DNA from 2 places in the Ensifer sp. R-19 genome. Region 2 is predicted to be linked to the other one. Evidence: predicted binding sites of a transcription regulator. Region 2 holds the regulator's gene; the other holds the start of a gene.

The links. The regulator LexA, encoded in region 2, represses DNA repair genes until DNA is damaged. The targets are predictions, from matches to a motif close to TGTTCNNNNTGTGTTCNG.
Region 1: a site for LexA is predicted at 3,335-3,352, ahead of recA (recombinase RecA). Genes of this name have one in related genera too.

What each region holds. Positions count from the first base shown of each region.
Region 1 covers NZ_CP184569.1:1,639,417-1,646,635, forward strand. Annotated here, with positions in the region: gene alaS (alanine--tRNA ligase) at 1-1,956, opposite strand, end outside; gene recA (recombinase RecA) at 2,185-3,276, opposite strand; gene ACN9MO_RS08015 (carbohydrate kinase family protein) at 3,598-4,545, shown strand; gene ACN9MO_RS08020 (pseudouridine-5'-phosphate glycosidase) at 4,577-5,506, shown strand; gene cckA (cell cycle histidine kinase CckA) at 5,606-7,219, opposite strand, start outside.
Region 2 covers NZ_CP184569.1:1,476,826-1,484,044, forward strand. Annotated here, with positions in the region: gene ACN9MO_RS07255 (SAM-dependent methyltransferase) at 1-298, opposite strand, end outside; gene ACN9MO_RS07260 (cryptochrome/photolyase family protein) at 392-1,840, opposite strand; tRNA gene ACN9MO_RS07265 (tRNA-Asn) at 1,937-2,011, opposite strand; gene ACN9MO_RS07270 (hypothetical protein) at 2,168-2,464, shown strand; gene ACN9MO_RS07275 (thermonuclease family protein) at 2,625-3,347, shown strand; tRNA gene ACN9MO_RS07280 (tRNA-Cys) at 3,500-3,573, shown strand; gene ACN9MO_RS07285 (hypothetical protein) at 3,788-4,120, shown strand; gene lexA (transcriptional repressor LexA) at 4,211-4,936, opposite strand; gene ACN9MO_RS07295 (hypothetical protein) at 5,183-5,479, opposite strand; gene ACN9MO_RS07300 (hypothetical protein) at 5,609-6,415, shown strand; gene ACN9MO_RS07305 (hypothetical protein) at 6,618-7,139, shown strand.

The DNA of each region.
Region 1 (7,219 bases), 160 kb from region 2:
TTCGTCGCCATACTTCTCGCCAAAGAGTGCCATCGCGCCTTCGGCGATCGCATCGTCGACGCTCATCAGGCGCGTGGTCACCGGCGTGTTCTGCACGATGATCTCGTTGGCCATTTCCTCCACGATCTTCAGCTCTTCCGCCGTCATCGGCTTCGGATGCGAAACGTCGAAGCGCAGGCGTTCCGGGGCTACCAGCGAGCCCTTCTGGGCGACATGGGTGCCGAGCACTTCGCGCAGCGCCTCATGCAGCAGGTGGGTTGCCGAGTGGTTGGCGCGCAGGCGCGAGCGGCGCGCATGGTCGACGTCGAGCTGCGCGGCGTCGCCGGTCTTCACCGTACCTTCAGCAACGGTCGCGAAATGAACGAAGAGCCCCTCGCCGCGCTTCTGCGTGTCGGTCACGACAAGCTTGCCGGTTTCGGTGGTGATCGTGCCGGTGTCGCCCATCTGGCCGCCCGATTCGCCGTAGAACGGCGTCTGGTTGAGCACCACCTGGACCGTGTCGCCCTTGGCTGCCGAAGCGACGACGGCGCCGTCGCGCACGATCGCCTGGATCACGCCTTCGGCGGTCTCGGTGTCATAGCCGAGGAAGTCGGTGGCGCCGTGCTTTTCCTTGAGCTCGAACCAGATCGTCTCGGTCGCCGCTTCGCCCGAGCCGGCCCAGTTGGCGCGGGCTTCGGCCTTCTGGCGCTCCATGGCGACAGAGAAGGCGTCGGTATCGACGGTGATGCCCTTGGCGCGCAGGGCGTCCTGGGTCAGGTCGAGCGGGAAGCCGTAGGTGTCGTAGAGCTTGAAGGCGGTTTCGCCGTTGAACTGGTCGCCTTCCGAGAGATCGGCAGATGCGTCCGAAAGCAAGTTCAGACCGCGCTCCAGCGTCTTGCGGAAGCGGGTTTCCTCAAGCTTCAGCGTCTCGGAGATCAGCGCTTCTGCGCGCATCAGTTCCGGATAGGCGCGGCCCATCTGGCCGACCAGCGCCGGCAAGAGCTTCCACATCAACGGATCCCGGGCACCGAGCAATTGCGCGTGGCGCATGGCGCGGCGCATGATGCGGCGCAGCACGTAACCGCGGCCTTCGTTCGACGGCAGCACGCCGTCGGCAATCAGGAAAGCGGACGAACGCAGATGGTCGGCAATGACACGATGGCTGGCGCGCTGGTCGCCCTCGGCCTTGACGCCGGTTGCTTCCTCGGAAGCTGCGATCAGGGCGCGGAAAAGGTCGATGTCGTAGTTGTCGTGCTGGCCCTGCAGCACCGCTGCCAGGCGCTCGAGGCCCATGCCGGTGTCGATCGACGGACGCGGCAGGTTGACCCGCTCTTCCTTGGTGATCTGCTCGTACTGCATGAAGACGAGGTTCCAGATCTCGATGAAACGGTCACCGTCCTCGTCGGCCGAGCCGGGCGGTCCACCCCAGATATGGTCGCCATGGTCGTAGAAGATTTCCGAGCATGGGCCGCAGGGCCCGGTATCGCCCATGGCCCAGAAGTTGTCGCTCGTCGGAATGCGGATGATGCGGTCGTCGGAGAAGCCGGCGATCTTCTTCCAGAGATCGAAGGCTTCGTCGTCGGTGTGGTAGACCGTGACCAGCAGGCGCTTGGCGTCGAGGCCGTATTCCCTAGTGATCAGGTTCCAGGCAAGCTCGATGGCGTTCTCCTTGAAGTAATCGCCAAAGGAGAAGTTGCCGAGCATTTCGAAGAAGGTGTGATGGCGCGCGGTGTAGCCGACATTGTCGAGGTCGTTGTGCTTGCCGCCGGCGCGCACGCATTTCTGCGCGGTCACGGCCGTCGAATAGGGACGCTGTTCCAGGCCGGTGAAGACGTTCTTGAACTGCACCATGCCGGCATTGGTGAACATCAATGTCGGGTCGTTGCGCGGCACCAACGGGCTCGACGACACGACCTCATGACCGTTCCTGCGGAAATAGTCGAGAAAGGTCGACCGGATTTCATTCACGCCGCTCATCTTGCGTCCTATTCTAAAGCACCGATTCCGGCCCGGATCCGGCATCTGCCGCGCCACTAAGCCATTGTCCTTAAACCCCGTGGCCATCCATGATGGCCACGCCCTCCAACGCCCTCGGTCGCCGGAACCAAAGGCTTTTATCGTTCACGTATCATACTGTCCAGACGGCAGCAAAAAACCGGCCGTCATAGGACGACCGGTTCTCCGGAAGCTTCAGTTCCTGGTGTTTCACGCCTCGGCGGCGTCGTCGCTGCCGTCGTCGGGTTCCGGGCCGCCGTTTTCGAGGAACCGGTCGGCGATCAGGCCGGCGTTCTGGCGCAGCGCCGTCTCGATCTCACGCGCCAGGTCCGGGTTGTCGCGCAGGAACGTCTTGGCGTTCTCGCGGCCCTGGCCGAGGCGCTGGCTGTTATAGGAGAACCAGGCACCGGATTTCTCGACGATGCCGGCCTTGACGCCGAGATCGACGAGTTCGCCGGTCTTGGAAACGCCTTCGCCATACATGATGTCGAACTCGACCTGCTTGAAGGGCGGCGCCATCTTGTTCTTGACGACCTTGACACGGGTCTGGTTGCCGACGACCTCTTCGCGCTCCTTGACCGAACCGATGCGGCGGATGTCGAGGCGGACCGAGGCGTAGAACTTCAGCGCGTTGCCGCCGGTGGTGGTTTCCGGCGAACCGAACATGACGCCGATCTTCATGCGGATCTGGTTGATGAAGATGACCATGCAGTTCGACTTGGAGATCGACGCGGTCAGCTTGCGCAGCGCCTGGCTCATCAGGCGTGCCTGCATGCCCGGCAGGCTGTCGCCCATTTCGCCTTCGATTTCGGCGCGCGGCACAAGCGCTGCGACGGAGTCGACGACGAGAACGTCGATCGCACCGGAGCGCACCAGCGTGTCGGTGATCTCAAGCGCCTGCTCGCCGGTGTCCGGCTGCGAGATCAGGAGGTTTTCGAGATCGACACCGAGCTTGCGCGCATAGATCGGATCGAGCGCGTGTTCGGCGTCGACGAAGGCGCAGATGCCGCCCTTCTTCTGTGCTTCGGCGATCGTCTGCAGCGCCAGCGTCGTCTTACCCGAGCTTTCCGGGCCGTAAATTTCAACGATGCGGCCCTTCGGCAGGCCGCCGATGCCGAGCGCGATGTCGAGGCTGAGAGAACCCGTCGAGACGGTTTCGATCTCGATGATGCTGTCCTTCCCACCGAGCTTCATGATCGATCCCTTGCCGAACGACCGTTCGATCTGGGAAAGTGCCGCTTCAAGTGCCTTGCTTTTATCCACCGATTTGTCCTCTACGAGCCGCAAAGAGTTTTGTGCCATTTGGTCCACCTTTAGGTTATTGAAGCTACCGAGGCAATGAAGCCGCCGCAGGAGTTTTTGTACATGTTTTGTTCCGTATTTGCAAGAGCAGGACAATATATTGAAAAACAATGATTATCTTGGTTTCGTTCTTTTCATGTTCACGGGATTGAAACCATAGGTTCTCAAATGCGCGCAGTACGTCTTCAAACCTGCCCCTCAGGGCTTGGCCGATTCGCCTGAGACGAAGAGATCGGGCGCATGGGTCCTTGGAATTTGGACCTCGGCCATTGCAGAAAGCCAACAGATATTTCGGCCGATGGGCCAAGCAGAGGAACATTCATGACGGAAGCTGAAATCGCCGTCTTCGGCGGAGCGCATATCGACAGGCGCGGCCGCATATCGGGGACGACCGCACCGGGTTCCAGCAATCCCGGCACCTGGTTCGAAGAGGCTGGCGGTGGCGGCTTCAACGCGGCCCGCAACCTTGCGCGCCTTGGCCATGGCGTGCGCATGATCAGCACTCGCGGCGGCGATGCCGCCGGCGAGATGGTGACGGCGGCGGCGGCCGCAGCAGGGGTCATCGACAGCCCCCTCACTTTTCTCGATCGCCAGACGCCGAGCTACACCGCGATCCTTGAAAACGACGGCAATCTGGTGATCGCGCTCGCCGACATGCAACTCTACCGGCTGTTCTCGCCGCGACAATTGCAACGCCGGGCGCTCCGCGATGTCGTCGCCACGAGCAGGCTCGTGCTGACGGACGCCAACCTGCCGGAGGAAACGATCGCCGCGCTGGTCCAGTCGGCCGCGGGCAACGGGCGCCTCGTCGCCGGCATTGCCGTTTCGCCCGCCAAGGTCATCCGCTACCGGCCGTGCCTCCAGCATCTCTCCTTCCTGTTCATGAATGAATCCGAGGCACGGGCGCTGACCGGCAAGGACGCGGCCGAGGCGGAAGCATGGCCGGCGCTTTTGAGAAGCGCGGGCCTCAATGGCGGCGTGGTCACACGCGGCGGCCGCGCGGTCGTCGCCTTCGATGGCGACAGCATCTGCGTTGCCGTTCCGCCGGCGCTCCCGGCACTGGCCGACGTCACCGGCGCCGGTGATGCGCTTGCCTCCGGCTTCCTCTCCGCGCGCCTCGCCGGCTGCAATCTGACCGAGTGCCTGCGGCACGGCATCGCAGCCGCCGGAATCACATTGCGCTCTCCCTTGGCCGCATCCGAAGAGATGTCCGCGGCCAATCTCGAACAGGCGCTGGCTCTTGTGCCCACGCCCCAAATGCTGTCATGACAATTGCCAGCAGAACTCCCAAGGAAAGACCATGACCAAACCCGCTTCTCCCTCCCTGCCGATGGCATATTCCGACGAGGTCGCAGCCGCCAAGGCGCGTGGCGCGCCGATCGTGGCGCTGGAATCGACCATCATCACCCATGGCATGCCCTATCCCGGCAATCTGAACATGGCCCGCAGCGTCGAAGCGATCATCCGCGAACAGGGTGCCGTGCCGGCAACGATCGCCGTCATCCATGGCGTGCTGCATATCGGCCTTGATGACGCCAAGCTCGAGGAGTTGGCGAAGACGGAAGGTGCGATGAAGGTCTCGCGCGCCGACCTCGCGTTCGCGATCGCCGAGCGCCGCACGGGCGCAACGACCGTTGCCGCGACGATGATTGCCGCTGCCCGCGCCGGCATTCGCGTCTTTGCGACCGGCGGCATCGGTGGCGTGCACCGCGGCGCCGAACTCAGCTTCGACGTCTCCGCCGACCTCGACGAACTTGCCCGCACCGGCGTCATCGTCGTCTGCGCCGGCGCCAAGGCGATCCTCGACATTCCGAAGACGCTCGAAGTGCTCGAAACCCGCGGTGTCCCTGTCGTCACCTACGACAGCGAAGTCTTCCCGGCCTTCTGGTCGCGCGACAGCGGCCTCAAGAGCCCGCTGATGCTGAACAGCCCGGCGGCGATCGCCAACTTCCAGAACATGCGCGAACTGCTCGGCGTCGACGGCGGCATGCTGGTAGCCAATCCGGTGCCGGAAGAAAGCGAAATCCCGCGCGAAGAGATGGAAATCTACATCACCCGCGCGCTCGACAATGCCGAGAGCGACGAGATCACCGGCAAGGCCGTCACGCCTTACCTGCTCGACAATCTCTTCCACATGACCGAAGGCCGCAGCCTCGAGACCAACATCGCGCTGGTCGAGAACAATGCGCGCCTTGCCGGCGAGATCGCGGTCGCGCTCAACGCCAAGTAATTCCTATAGGATAACAGACGAAAAAGCCCGGCACGCAAGCGCCGGGCTTTTTCATGTCCGACTTCCACCGGCTGATGATTTCAGTGTCAGATCGCTGATCTAGGAGTCGAGCATTTCGCGCACGGAGACTGCGAGCTGCTTCAGCGAGAACGGCTTCGGCAGGAAGCCGAACTTCGCGTCGGCCGGCAGGTTGCGGGCAAAGGCGTCTTCGGCATAGCCGGAAACGAAGATGAACTTCAGGTCCGGGTACTTTTTGCGCAGCTCGGTCAGCAGCGTCGGTCCGTCCATCTCCGGCATCACCACGTCCGAAACGACGATATCGACCGCACCGTCGAGCTCGTCCATGATATCGAGCGCCTCGACGCCGGAGCCCGCCTCGTAGACTGTGTAGCCGCGCGTTTCCAGCATGCGCTTGCCGCCGCGGCGTACCGCCTCCTCATCCTCGACAAGCAGGACGACGGCTGAATCCCCGGTGAGATCGGCCGGCTCCTCGGTCTTTGCCGCCGGTGCTGCAATCGCCTGCGCTACCCGCGCCGGAGCCGCCTCCGCCGTTGTTGTCGCCGCCAGATTGGTCTCTTCGGCCACTACCGGCACCTCGATGTGGCGCGGCAGCAGGATGCGGAAGGTGGTGCCCTTGCCGACTTCCGATTCCGGATAGATGTAACCGCCCGACTGCTTGACGATGCCATAGACCATCGACAGGCCGAGACCAGTGCCCTTGCCGACTTCCTTGGTGGTGAAGAACGGTTCGAAAATCTTGTCGAGGATCTCCGGCGGGATGCCGGTCCCCTGGTCGGCGACCTCGACCATCACGAAATCGTCGTCCGGCAACTCGCGTCGTCCGAAGGACGCAACCTCGGCAGCGGGCAGGTTGCGCGTCCGAAGCGTGATCGTGCCGCCCTCGGGCATTGCGTCGCGGGCATTGACCGCCAGGTTCAGCAGCACCTGTTCGAACTGGCCGAGATCGGTCTTGACCGGCCAAAGATCGCGGCCGTAGTCCACCTCGACCTTGACGTTGGTTCCGGTCATGCGGTCGACCAGCATGCGCAGGTCGCCGATCACATCCGTCATATTGAGCACCGTCGGCCGCATCGTCTGCTTGCGCGAGAAAGCGAGCAATTGGCGCACAAGCACCGCAGCGCGGTTGGCGTTGCGCTTGATCTCCATGAGATCGGCAAAGCTCGGATCTGCCGTACGGGCCGACAGAAGCAGGTGGTCGGACGACAGCAGGATCGCCGTCAGCACGTTGTTGAAGTCGTGCGCGATGCCGCCGGCGAGCGTGCCCACGGCGTTCATCTTCTGGGTCTGCGCCATCTGGTTCTCGAGCGCCTTCTGCTCGGTGATTTCAAGCGCATGGATGATTGCCGCTTCCTCTGGCGACTGATCGCTCTGGTCGATCACGGCGTTGATATAGAAGCGGAAGTGGCGCTCGCCATCCTTCGGGTGCAGCGCATCGATCGGCGCGATGTCACCCTGCCGGTCCTTGGCTGCCGCCAACGCCTCGTGCAGTCGGCCCTTTTCGGTTTCGTGCACCACGGCTTCGATCAGCGCCCCGCGCTCGACGTCGTCCTGCGAGACGAGGCCGGAGAAGAGCTTCAGGAACGGCGCGTTGGTGCGCAGAATCCGGCCATTGCCATCGACGGAGGCGATCGCCATCGGCGTATTGTTGAAGAAGCGGGTAAAGCGCATTGCCGCGCTCGACGCCGATTGCTC
Region 2 (7,219 bases):
CCCAGTCGCCGTCGATATAGCTTTCGGCAGCCCCGATCGTGCCGCCTGTCACGGCGCGTTGCGGCAGGTTCCAGTTGTTCAAGGTGAGAATCGCGCTTGGGCCCGCTCTCTTACCCCTCATCACCAGTTTGCGGCCATCCGGCACCGTGAGCATCAATGTCCCGGCCTGAAGATGCACGAGCGCGCTGAGCACCATGCGTGCCTTCAATGGGAAATCCCGCAGGACCATCGAGAGATTCTCGGCGGAAAGCTCCTGTGCGCCGTTGAACGCGGCGAGACTTGCTTCCAGCTCACGCATACACCACCCCCTCAGCTGTTGCATCCGTAAGGTGAGCCTAGCGGCAATCGCCCGAGACGCCAACCATGGATTTCTACCGGGTGCGCGTATCCGTTACGGTTCTCTTGGCGGGCTTGTGATCTCGCGGAACGCTGCAAGCGCCCGATCCCGCGCAAGGGCGTGGTCGACGATCGGTTTTGGATAGGTTGTGCCGAGTTCGATGCCGGCGCCCGAAAGCACGGCAGCCGGAGCCGCAAAGGGGCGATGGATGTAGCGTGGCTCAAGCCGATCGAGTTCCGGTATGAATCGCTTCACATAGGCTCCATCCGGGTCGAATTTTTCGCCTTGGAGAACAGGATTGAAAATCCGGAAGAACGGCGCAGCATCCGCGCCCGATCCCGCGACCCATTGCCAGCTTGCGGCGTTGTTGGCCGGATCCGCATCCACGAGGGTGTCGCGAAACCATTGTTCGCCTTTCCGCCAGTCGATCAGCAGGTCCTTGATGAGGAACGAGGCGGCGATCATCCGCACGCGATTGTGCATGTAGCCATGCCGCCAGAGCTGGCGCATGCCGGCGTCGACGATCGGGAAACCGGTCAAACCCTTGGTCCAGCGGGAAAAATCTCCTTCGTGGTCCAGCCAGCGGAAACGATCGAACCGGCGATCGAGATTGCGACGCGGGAGTTCGGGATAGTGAAACAACAGATGGTAGGAGAATTCGCGCCAGGCGATCTCCTTGCGAAAGGTGGCAACACCTTCACCGCCATCGGTCTCGATTCCCTGCGTCGCGTGCCAGACCTGCGCCGGCGAGATTTCTCCGAAGGCGAGGTGAGGAGAGAGCAGGGATGTGCCGTCAGCCTCTGGACGGTCCCGGCGCACTTTGTAGTCTGCAAGCTTTTCGTCGATAAATTCGTCGAGGCGAGTGGTCGCGCCTTTTTCCCCCGGCGCCCATATTTCGCTGAACGTCGCTGCCCAGTTCGGTTTCGTTGGCAGAAGCGACCACGCGTCAAGCTGTTCTGAAGGGGGCCAGCTTTCCGGCGTCGCGATCTTTTGCGGCTCGTCGATCGGTGGAGCCGGCTCAACCTTCGCTTCGAGCGCGCGCCAGAAAGGCGTGAACACGCGATAGGGCCCACCGGTCGTCGTCAACAAGCGCATGGGCTCGTGCAGCAATTGCCCGGCAAAGCTCTCGGCCGCGATGCCCTGAGCTGCGAGTGCTTTCTTCAGGGCCGTATCGGTGGCAATGCCACACGGGTCGTAGCGGCGATTCCAATGGACACGCTTCGCTCCCGATAGGCGCGACACTTCGCTGAGGACGTCCAGTGGGTCGCCGGAGCGGAGAATGAGTCGCGAGCCGAGCCGGCCCAGTCGAGCCTCCAACACTTCCAGCGAATGGTGCAACCACCATTGCTGCGCCGTGCCCAGCGGACCGTTGCCGCTTTCGTTCGGCTCCCGGATATAGAGCGGAATGACGGCAGCCTCATTGGCCGCAGCCGCAAGGGCCCTGTTGTCGCCAAGGCGCAGGTCCTTGCGGAACCAGACGATGATGGGCGCCGCGTTTGTCATAGGTGCCGTCTAGGACTGGGATTGATCACCGAGGGAACTTAGGTGCAAAATGAAAAAGAGCCATTCGCATTTTCTGCAAATGGCTCTTTTTGAAACTGGCTCCCCGGGCCGGATTCGAACCGGCGACCTGTCGATTAACAGTCGAATGCTCTACCGCTGAGCTACCAGGGATCATCCGCGCCGCTGTTTCGCTGTGCGCTTCAGAAGTGAGGCTGCTAATACGCATGCTTTTCCGATTTGCCAAGCGGTTTTTTCAAAAAAAATGACAAGTTCGGTTGCGAGGCTGTGGAGAAGTCCCCAATTGTGGGAAAAGATGCCGGATAGGGAATGATGAATAAAAACAGGAAGCAGCCGCATTTCGGGATTGATCCGCAGACGCGTCAGATCGTGCTCGGGAAGTGGCGCATCACGCTGCCGGAATCGCCACTGCTGCGTATCCTGTTGGGCTCGCTTCTGGTGTTCTTTGGTTTTCTTGGCTTTCTGCCGGTGCTCGGCTTCTGGATGATACCGCTGGGCCTCATCGTGCTTTCGCACGATATCCCATCCGTCCGCCGTCGCCGGCGTCGCCTGGCTGTTTGGTGGGCGCGCTGGCGCGGACGAGCCGATTCTTCGAACGGCTCGTGAACCGGAGCTATTGCGGTCAACCGTCCCGGATGCCTCGGCTTCGATTCTCTGCCAATTGATTCCCAGCGAAGCGGCTGAACCCTTTGTTGAGGGAGGCCGCCGAAAACTTTTCGGCAACCCATCAAACGCATAATGCGGTCGCGAATCAGGATGGGAACGCATGGCCAAAGCCACTACGAAACGTCGAAGCCGGAATTCCGGTCGGAGCAGGGGCAAACAAGGCGGTATGGCGCCGTGGTATCTGGCCGCCGCACTCACTGTCGGCGGCGTGGTCGCTTACGATCATCGCGCCGAACTGAAACATTGGCCGGTGGTATCGGACGTGGTCGCGTCCACGTCCCGACACGAGTCGAGGCCGAAGCCCGTTCGTGTCGCGCAGAAAGCGGACGAGCGTCCCGCGCAACAGGCGGAGAAGCGGAAGCCGAATCCGGTGACAAGAGTTGCCCTTGCCGCTCCGGTGCCGTCCGTTGACGTCGGCGCCAAGGCGCCGACACCCGTGGTGCGGCCCAGTGAGGAAGTGAAGACGGCATCCGTTCGCACGGATCAGTTTTATTTCTGCGGGATTCGCAACGACAACTGCGTGATCGACGGCGCCACCTTCCTGTACCACGGCGAAACGATCCGCGTCGCAGACGTCGAGGCGCCGCGTATTCGCCAGGCAAGCTGCGACAAGGAACGTTCGCGCGGCTTCTATGCCAAGCAGCGCCTGCGCGAATTGTTGAATGCGGGTGACTTCAGGCTGGAAACGGCGAGCGGCCGTCAGGATGCCAAGGCCGGTGAAAAGCTGCGGCTGGTCACCCGCGGCGACCAGTCTATCGGGCGTGTGCTCGTATCCGAGGGGCTGGTGCGGCCGTGGACAGGACACGCGACGCCCTGGTGTTGAGGCCACCCCAGATGCGATCGGCGGAGGTTCGCGATCGCTCTGTGGAAAGTATCCGTCTTACAAATCGACGGCGCGTTTTTCGGAAAATGCCTCTTGCGGTTTTTCTGCAATCATTCTAAATCCGCGCCAACGCTCGGTTATCCGAGCTGTGAGGCCTCGTGGCGGAGTGGTGACGCAGAGGACTGCAAATCCTTGTACCCCGGTTCAATTCCGGGCGAGGCCTCCAATAACTCTCACCTCATTTTAGTGCGGATAGACGTTCTGCCTCAGGGCAGAGCGATTGTGTGTGTTTGCCTCCACACGCCCGCACAAGCCACGTCTTCTAAGCCACTATCGGATCTTATCGCTTCGGTGAAATCGGTAGAGGGGGAACGATGACTCCGCTGACATCAGCCGCATCGGTAGCGTCCGTCATCATCAAAACGGAGGCAATCGCATATATGAAGACGAAACTTGTCCTGACGGCCTTGGCCCTCTTCGCTGCGACCACATTTGAGGCGCAGGCAGAGGATCTGGTTTTCAAGCTGAAGAACAACACCAACGCAGTGCTGACGAACTTCTATACGTCGCCTGTGGGCGTCAATGAGTGGGAAGACGATGTTTTCGGCCGGCAGGTGCTGAACCCAGGGGAAGACATGGAGATCACCATCGCCGACGGCCGGGAGGTCTGCAAGTACGACATGCGCTTCGAGTTCGAAGAAGGCTCCGGCCTCGATACGACCGAAGACATGCAGGACCTCTGCGAGCTCGGCGAGTACACCATCCACGAGTAAGAGGCGTGCCTTCAGGTCGCCTTCAATAAACAGAGCCTCGCAGCCGCAAGCGGTGGCGAGGCTCGGTCGGATGCCAGGTTTCCCTCGGAATCAGTGGTAGCGGCGGATCAGCCCGACGAGCTTGCCCTGGATCTTCACCCGATCGGGCCCAAAAATCCTTGTTTCGTAGGCAGGGTTCGCGGCTTCGAGCGCGATCGATGCGCCCTTGCGCCGGAAGCGCTTCAGCGTCGCTTCCTCATCATCCACGAGCGCCACGATGATATCGCCGGGATTGGCCGTATTGCCATTGCGGATGATCACCGTGTCGCCGTCGAAGATGCCGGCTTCGATCATCGAGTCGCCCTTGACTTCGAGAGCGTAGTGTTCGCCGTTGCCGATCATGTCGAGCGGTATGGTAATGTCGTGCGTGTTGTTCTGGATCGCCGAGATCGGCACACCGGCAGCGATGCGGCCCATGACCGGGACGGAAACCGATGTGTTGTCGGCCACGGGCGTGGGCTTTGGCGGTGCGGCAGGAGCGGCCGCTGGCGCCTTGCCGAGGCTGCCCTCGATCACGCTGGGCGAGAAGCCGCGGCGGGGCTGCTGCTGGCTTGACGCGTAGGCTTCCGGAAGCTTGATGACCTCGAGCGCGCGGGCTCGGTTCGGCAGACGGCGAATGAACCCGCGTTCTTCGAGTGCCGTGATCAGACGGTGAATGCCGGACTTCGACGCCAGGTCGAGCGCATCCTTCATTTCATCGAATGATGGTGGGACGCCTGACTCCTTCATGCGTTCGTGAATGAAGAGAAGCAATTCCTGTTGCTTGCGGGTCAGCATGGCACGTCGCTCCCAGAGGCGTGAAACAAATCAAGAACAGACACTATCTGTTCCATATGTGTTCCGCAAGTGCCTAAAATTCCGTGAATTCAGACAATTGGCGCGTCTGTGCGTGTCGATTGGTCACTTTTACGGGAGCAGAGCGGGTTTGGGCGATGATCGTGCCCAAACGGAGGGCCGTGGGGCAGCGCGTTGCGCGACGGCACGGCGATTCGAACGAATCGCGAGCGTTTTTGTGCAAAGAGGCTAGGCCGGCTGCGTGGCGGCGCAGGCGTCTTCGAATTCCTTCACCGTCTCGGCGCTGTTGTCTTCTGGAAGTACGGCATCCGCCGCATCGGTCGCGACCGGCCTGTCGCCATCATAGACGAACGACTGGATGTAGAACGCGATCGCACCCTTCCACACCTTGCGTCCATCGATCTGATGGCACGGCACGGCGCTCTCGAAATCGGTCTGAAGTTCGTCCACCGTGGCGGCGCTGAGCTTGACGTCAGGCATATTAGGCGACGCGACTATCGAAGCGAGAAGCAGGGCGGCAAGCACGGTGATCGTCCACTTTGATGCAAGGGTGGGACTACGGGGCGGTTAACGATGTGAACCGCGCTTTCGTTCCGAAGTCCAGCAAGCTTGGCGATCACTGTCATGTGTTCAACAGCTCTTTGAGTGCAGGCTGTGGCCGTTTTGCGCCAGGGGCACGCAGCGGCGAAGCCGCCTCAGCCTGGCGCGCCGTCCGCGCTGCAATCGCTTGGGTTGCGCCAAGTCGCGGCCTCGCTGCCGGCGTGCACAAATCCGTGTTGTGAAGATGCCGCACGTCTCGACAGGTTGCGGGAAAAATGGGGTGGTTGCATGCGTAGATTGTCGTTGGCGGTTCTCTGTCTGTTGGTGGCGGCGGGAGCGGCCGCTGCTGAAGAAGGGCGTTCGAATATCTGGAAGGAGATCAATGCCTGGACGGTGGGCTCCGATCCGTCCTTGGGCGGCTCGTGCTATGCGGCCACGAGCTACGACGGCGGAATGATCCTTCGAATCGGCTTTTATCCGAGAGGATCGGCGAACCTGGCGTTTCTTTCGATCGGCAATGCCAACTGGAAATCGATCGAGCCGCAGAGGGAGTATGACGTCGCCTTGCAGCTCGACCGTGGCCGCCAGTGGCCGGCTGTCGCGTTCGGCGTGGACCTCACAGGCTCGAAGGCTCTGGTCGTCAACTTCTCCAACACCGACTTCTTCACCGAATTCGTGCGCAAGAACACGCTGGCGCTGGCGTTCGAAGGGCGCGTGGTGGCGAGCCTCAGCCTGCGCGATTCGATGAAGGCCGTCAGCGAGATGTTCAAATGCCAGGAGGCGCTGATTGCGTTGATGCCAAACGGCGGGCAGGGGGCGGCCGCCGATCCGTTTGCGGGCGCTGGCGGGAATGCGCCAAACAATGACCCCTTTGCTGGCGGCGGCCAGACCAAGTCGTCGAAAGATCCCTTTGCCATGTGATCTTGGCGTGAGCGTCGTTCCGCTGGGAGGTGAATATTCCTAAGATTTTGCATGGGTGCGGGTTACCCACCCTCGACAGTCACGCGGCGACCTATCAAAATGCGGGCAAACGGGGGATTTGCATGCGTAGATTGCTGTTCGGATTGGTGAGCTGTCTGATGGCCACGGGACCGGCCGTGGCTGAGGACTCCGAGATCATCAAATGGAAGGAAGTCGGCGCTGGACCGTTGCTTCCGACACGTCGATGGAAGGCTCGTGTTTCATCACGTCGATGTTCGAAGGCGGAATCAGGCTGCGCCTGGGGTTCTATCCCAAGGGCTCCGAATCGCCGCTCTACATGAGTTTCGCCAGCGACGACTGGAAGTCGCTCGAGGTCGGCAAGGACTATGACCTGACGTTCCGCTTCGACAAGAGCGATCCCTGGAGTGCGGCGGCGACCGTCGCCGGCGACGAGAGCGGCAAGTTCCTCTTCGTGAACGTCACCGATGCGGAATTCCTGACGGGGTTCGTGCGCAAAAGGACGTTGGCGATCGCCTTTGACGATCGCGTTGTCGCAAACCTCAGTTTGCGCGGCACCGGCCCGGCGGCGGAAGAACTCCTGAAATGCCAGCGGGCCGTGGATGAGATCATCGCCGACGAGGGCCGCAAATCCAAGGAGAAGAAGTCCGATCCGTTCAACGCGCCGAGCGAGAAACGCTCAGCGCGTGATCCGTTCAGCCTCTAACCCGCGGCTTGAGTGAAGGGCGGAGGGCCCAGTCGTCGTCTGCCCGAGGCGAACCAGACGGCGCTGACGCCTGCCGACGT